DNA from 3 places in the Cytobacillus sp. FSL R7-0680 genome. Region 3 is predicted to be linked to each of the others. Evidence: predicted binding sites of a transcription regulator. Region 3 holds the regulator's gene; each other region holds the start of a gene.
What was found. Region 3 encodes LexA, which represses DNA repair genes until DNA is damaged. Its sites were predicted from a motif close to CGAACATATGTTCG; they were not measured.
Positions count from the first base shown of each region.

Region 1: parE (DNA topoisomerase IV subunit B) is a predicted target of LexA. The motif match lies at 1,253-1,266, and genes of this name have one in related genera.
Region 2: MKY26_RS09535 (Y-family DNA polymerase) is a predicted target of LexA. The motif match lies at 1,273-1,286, and genes of this name have one in related genera.

Region 1 is NZ_JBBPAO010000001.1:1,132,105-1,134,385, reverse strand. It holds gene parE (DNA topoisomerase IV subunit B) at 1-1,020, opposite strand, end outside; gene MKY26_RS05770 (CoA-binding protein) at 1,350-1,763, opposite strand; gene plsY (glycerol-3-phosphate 1-O-acyltransferase PlsY) at 2,078-2,281, shown strand, end outside.
Region 2 is NZ_JBBPAO010000001.1:1,916,908-1,919,188, forward strand. It holds gene MKY26_RS09535 (Y-family DNA polymerase) at 1-1,206, opposite strand, end outside; gene MKY26_RS09540 (NADH-dependent flavin oxidoreductase) at 1,675-2,281, opposite strand, start outside.
Region 3 is NZ_JBBPAO010000001.1:935,003-937,283, reverse strand. It holds gene MKY26_RS04790 (YneB family resolvase-like protein) at 1-476, opposite strand, end outside; gene yneA (cell division suppressor protein YneA) at 491-823, opposite strand; gene lexA (transcriptional repressor LexA) at 955-1,602, shown strand; gene MKY26_RS04775 (DUF4257 domain-containing protein) at 1,799-2,083, shown strand.

The DNA of each region.
Region 1 (2,281 bases), 200 kb from region 3:
TGTTTGTCCTTCAAATTGTAACAGTTCTTCGGGTACACGTACTGAGACAATCGCCGCAAAACCTTCTCGTAAATCAGTTCCTTCTAAGTTCTTATCTTTCTCTTTTAGAAGCTGAACTTTACGGGCATATTCATTGAACACCCTAGTCATCGCTGTTTTAGCTCCAGCTTCATGTGTCCCTCCATCTTTCGTACGAACATTATTGACAAAAGAAAGGACATTTTCTGAAAAACCATCATTAAATTGGAAGGCAAAATCAACTTCAATACCATTATGCTCCCCTTCAAAACTAACTACTGGATGGAGCGTATCTTTTTCTTCATTTAGGTACTGAACAAATGCTTCAATCCCATTTTCATAATGATAAATCTCTTTAAGATCATGACGTTCATCCGTTATCTCGATTTTCATCCCTTTTAAGAGAAAAGCGGATTCACGTAATCGTTCACTTAGCACTTCAAAATTATATGTAGTTGTTGAGAAAATTGTCGAATCTGGTTTAAAGTGGATCGTTGTCCCTACTTGATTCGTTTTACCAACCTTCTCAAGCGTGGTTACTGGCTTTCCGCCGTTTTCAAACCGCTGTTCATAAACAATTCCATCGCGTTTAATTTTAACGACTAACCATTGTGATAAGGCGTTAACAACTGAAGCACCTACACCATGAAGTCCACCACTTGTTTTGTATCCACCTTGGCCAAACTTTCCTCCAGCGTGCAACACAGTCAATATGACTTCGGTTGTAGGTTTGCCCATCTTGTGCATTCCGGTCGGCATTCCTCGACCTTTATCTTGAACACTAATTGAATTGTCTTTATGTATTTTGACAATGATATGATCGCCGAAACCTGCAAGTGCTTCATCTACAGCGTTATCGACTATTTCGTATACAAGATGGTGTAGCCCTCTTGCATCCGTACTTCCAATGTACATTCCGGGACGTTTTCTAACAGCTTCTAATCCCTCAAGTACTTGTATGGCATCATCATTATAGTCAAATACTTCCTGATTTTTTGCCACAAGCATTCCCCTTTCATCTCTTCAAAAACCATCTATTGTCTATCAATCCGAGTCGGCAATAGAGTTTGATTATATCATAACCGCGCCTTTATGCACCTCTCTACAATAGATATCGGTTTATTATTCCATTCTTATTCACTATATTCCTTCTTATCATGCGAGTCGTATGCATATATGTTCCCCATTGTAACATGCATTAAGGTCATGTATATACTGTTGCAAGAGGCGAATAAGAACAAACGTTCTAATCATTATATCATATTTATACGTCTAAACCGCATATGAAAGAAAAAGCATGAAATCAATGTCATGATCCCATGCTACAAATGTTATTTTGTTAGCGCATGCTCTACTTTAATGCATCGATCCATGATCACGGTATAACCAGCATCACTTAACTGCTGAAATACGTCTTCATCTACAACACCTAGCTGAGTCCAAAAAATGGGACAATCAATATTTTGAAATTCACTCGCAAGACTTGGCAAATATTCCGAACGTCTAAAGACATTAACAATATCCACTTTGCCTTCTATTTCAGCTAATGATGCAACCGCTTTTACACCTAATACTTCCTTAACTTTGGGATTAACAGGGATGATTTCGTAACCACTTTTTTGCATGGCTTCACTTACCATATAGGATGTACGATTAGGTTTATCACTTAAACCTACGACGGCAATCCTCTTTGCTTGTTTTAACATCTTTCCGATTTCAGTTCTTGATGGGTTTTCTATACTCAATACATTCACCTCTTATTTTGAACTCTACACTATTTTATCTGAATTAAAGTATAAATGCGAATAGATCGCAATGCTGTTCTTTCTGACATACAGCTTCATCTTTTTTATAAAGCTTTCCTTTTCGCTAAATATCACGTAATCCACTTAACAAAAAAGTTCTTTTCTACTAATTTTAATCATATATCTATTTAACATTCGTTTCATACTAGGGTAATCTTTGCAATTGAAAAGATATTTTAAAAGCAACATAGTACATTCACTTATTTACGTGGTACAATATAAGAACTGTATTTTTATTCCGTGGGGGAGAGTTTATGACATTTGAAGTAATCATCGTTTTTCTTATTGCTTATTTAATTGGTTCCATTCCATCTGGATTAATCATTGGTAAAGTGTTTTATGGCATTGATATTCGTGAGCATGGTAGTGGTAATCTTGGTGGGACAAACACTTTCCGAACGCTAGGAAAAAAAGCAGGTTTTACCGTTACACTGGCCGATATCCTGAAAGGTACCATA
Region 2 (2,281 bases), 980 kb from region 3:
GGTATAAGAAACCGCTCGCAATAAGGAAGCAGATCCGAAGCGGGCACGAATGCGATCGACGGTATAGCCGAGCTTGCGCTTGTTAAAGCCGTTTTGATCAAATAAACTAAGCTGATACTCGTGATCATCGGTTATTTGTCCAAGAGAAATAGTAATCTTCCGAACCGTTTTGCCGTTATAATGTTCATCTAATAAAGCTAAACAAACATGATAAATGGTCATTGTTACATTTGTCGGCTCCTCCATTGTCCGAGAACGATAAAATCCACCACCAAACTCATCCTTGCTATATCCAAGCCCAAAATGAACGGTTCTTCCAGCCTTACGATGTGTGCGCGCCCTTCTTGCAACCTCCTCACACATCTCTAAAACAACATGCTTGATTTCTTCTCTATCAGTATAATCTCGAAGCAAGATTTGACTTTTCCCAAAGCTAATTTGACCTTGTAAAATCGGAGCACCGATTTCTGACAAATCTATTCCCCATGCGTGATAATATAGCTGATTGCCCATAATACCAAACTTTTTTTCTAGTGTAGTTAGATTAAAATGGGCAAGCTGACCAACCGTGAAAATGCCCATACTGTTCAAATTTTTCTCCATTCTACTGCCTATACCCCACATTTGACTTAATGGAGAAATCGGCCAAAGCTTTTCTTCTATCTGCTCATAAGTCCACTCAGCAATACCAGCCTTCTTTGCTTCTAAATCAAGACAAAGCTTTGCCATTAACATATTAGGACCAATTCCAACAGATGAAGGTAGTTGAAATTCCCTTTCGATATCATCTTTTATCTTTTGGGCAATCGTATAGGCGTCACCCCATATATGTTCTGTTCCGTCAATACGAATAAAACTTTCATCGACACTATAAGTGTGCACAGCCTCTTTTGGTACATAGCGATGAAATACACGTGTAATTTCCATAGAGACACGTAAATACGTAGCCATCTTTGGCTCTTCAATAATAATGCGCGGGTCATTGGGTACTTCAAATAGCCGCGACCCTGTTTTTATGCCAAATTCTTTCTTCATTCTCGGTGAAGCAGCAAGAATGACACTACCTTTACGATCATGATTTCCCGCCACTACAAGATAGCATTCCATTGGATCTAATCCCCGTATAACAGCTGAACAACTGGCATAGAAGCTCTTCATATCTATACATAAAATTTGTTGTTTTGGCATTACACTATAATCAACCATTAGATTGCCTCTTCTCACTATAAAATAAGAACTTATGTTCCGTTTATTTATACCCATAATATTAACCGAATATACGTTCTCTTTCAATGGAAATTTTACGACGAATTTCTTATATTCGACTGCCTAGACAAAAGCTGGGATTAAATAAGAATAGCTCTATCATTAGATGAGATGGACTATGGGTAAAACAAACTCTTGTACAGCAGAAGGCTGCTCCTTCCATTATTCTATGTATAAATATTCGACATATTATGATATTTTACCTAAATCTATAATCAAAAAAAGTCCCAGCTTTTCCTCTTTTATTTGACATGCCTGTTATTTAACGGGAATGTTTAATGGATAGTCGAAAAAATCAGTGTTGCTCCGCTTCTTTGGCGGTTTGTACGAGCAAATCTCTTTTGTAACCAAAATAAGACACAAAAAAAACATGAACAAATTGTTCATGTTCCTGTTTTCTAAAGATTCCTAGCGAGTAAATGGGACCCAACCTTCTGCAGCTAGGATCACTTCCCATAATCCGTTCGGAATGTCATATTTATCTCTTTCTTTTAAATTCAGGGCATATTCTATTTTCTCAAGACGATCTTCTTGAATATATGCAGCCCATCTTGGTGAAATGAGCAATTCTCTACCTATAGCAATAAGCGGTATATTTCGTTCTCTAACAGCTAATGCATCATCAGGTGAATTCACTTTTCCAACGGCCATCAACGGAACGCGTCCGTTAATTACTTCATTCACCAGCTCAATTCTTGTGCGCTCTGTATCCGCCCCGCGGTGAGGAGTAGATAGTGCATGCATAAGGGAAATGTGCAAATAATCGAATGGAAGATTTGATAAGGCATCCACTAGTTGAAAGGTTTCAGTCATTGTTAAACCAGGTGTCGACGGCTCTTCAGGTGAGAAGCGATAACCGAAAATAAATGGTCTCTTTGCATGCTTATCAATCGCTTTTTGGCAAGCTTCCGCAACAGCCAATGGAAACTTCATCCGATTTTCTACGGATCCACCCCATTCATCCGTACGGTTATTCGTATAAGGGGAATAAAACTGCTGTACTAAATACCCGTTT
Region 3 (2,281 bases):
TTTCCTTGGTTTTTTAAATTTTTTTCAGGTCGAAAGCCTTTTTGAACAGCTTTTTGCATCCCTCTTTTTATTTTTACATTATGTAGTTTTCTTTGATACTCTTCAACCATGCTAACAATTTGTAATACCATAGAATCAGAATCTGAAAGTTGCAATTCTCCATTATGGGCAATTGTATAAATCTTCCCATTTTCTTTAAGTATACAATGTAAGATGGCAATTTTAGCATTTCCTCTTCCAATCCTGGTTTCATCTTGAATAAGAACAGCCTCTGCTTGATTTTGTTTAAGTAACTCCAATAATTGCAACACACCAATTCTTTCTAAATCATAGCCACTTGCTTTCTCACGTATGACTTCAACTACATTCATATCCTTCATTCTCGCTAAATGTAAAAGTTCTTCTTCTTGTCTAGCAAGAGACGTTTCCTGGGTATCCTTCGTCGTACTCACCCTGCAATATATAATTACATTCATTCTCTTTCATTCCTTTAGTCTTCTAATATCACACTAGCTAAATTTGTTTCAGATATTATTTCACCATTTGTAATGGGAAGATATACCGTATCACCAGGATGTATTTTACCTAAATGTATATGATTAAATTCTTCTACCCAAGCAACAAAGTCTTTAGAAGACATATTATGGGCATCTTTAAACTCCTCCGCTATTTTCCATAAAGAATCTCCTTGTTTTACTTCAACTTTTACATATTCCTCCTGATTTGCATTACCAGTGTTCAAAAATAATAAGAAAACCATACCGAAACTAAAAGCGATAAGAATAATAGCATAACTATAAGAATTCCACAATTGTTTTATCATTAATTGCCACCCCTGAATAGAATATATGTTCGATTTAATAATTTTAGTATAATGCGAACATTTGTTTCTGTCAATAAGAAAATTCGAACTTATGTTTGTATCTATTTACTACTGATGGTATAATAATCTTAATGAAATTGACGAAGGTGCGTGATAGCGTGAAATTATCTAAGAGGCAGCAAGATATATTGAATTTTATAAAAGATGAAGTAAAACAAAAAGGTTATCCACCTTCCGTTAGGGAAATAGGTGAAGCTGTTGGACTTGCTTCAAGTTCAACCGTACATGGCCATCTAGCCAGACTAGAGAGTAAAGGTCTTATTCGTCGAGATCCGACAAAACCCCGTGCCATTGAGGTATTAAATCTAGAAGAGAGCAACCCAATACCTAAAGTGCAAACGGTGAACGTACCTATTATCGGTAAGGTTACTGCTGGTCACCCCATTACTGCGATTGAGAATGTTGAGGAATATTTCCCTTTACCTGAAAGAATGGCTCCGAGTGATGAAAATATCTTCATGCTTGAAATTATGGGAGAAAGTATGATTGAAGCTGGCATATTAGATGGTGATTATGTCATAGTCAAGCAGCAACAAACAGCAAATAATGGAGAAATCGTGGTTGCTATGACAGAAGATGATGAGGCCACCGTTAAGCGATTCTTTAAAGAGAAGAACTTTATCCGCTTGCAACCAGAAAACCCTACTATGGAGCCGATTATCTTGCACAATGTATCTATTTTAGGCAAAGTTATTGGTGTTTATCGTCAAATACATTAAAAAAGAGTGTCATTATTGACACTCCTTTTTAATAGTTTGCAATTATCTTTATATGTTACTCATACAATTATAAAATTTGAAAAATTCAGTAAAATAGAATCATTACATCGAGACAAAAATATATTATAATGAAATTTACACCAAGAATCAACCTAAGGTCGCAAAAAAATCTCGGCTTTAGGAGTGTGAAGGAAAAATGTTAATGAACATTCTCTTCGCTGCGTTGATTGGTGGAATTGTCGGTGTTGCAGGACATTTGCAGAGATTAGGCAAACTAGTCAAGCCACGGATGACGAAAAAATTCATTTATTTAGGGTTCTTAGAAGACATCTTACTAGGAGGACTGGCGGCCGTATTTGTCATTGTGACAACAACACCGGATTCCCCCACTGCTGTTTTCATCATCTCTCTCGTATCTGGTATGGGAGGTGAGGGTATCTTAAAATTATTAGATACCCTAAAAGTAAAAGATCAAGAATAAAATTTTATTCCGTTCTTATGAACGGTTTTTTGTTGTATATAACAAGAACAGATTTTATTTAGACAACTTCGCTTTTTACCTACTATTCTAGCGCTAGAAATACCCGCTTAAACAGTTCTATTTCACCTTTATGGAAGGGACATAACACATTTTCGTTTAACGTTTTGTGTTGCTTCTTAAATTGTAATATGTATGTCT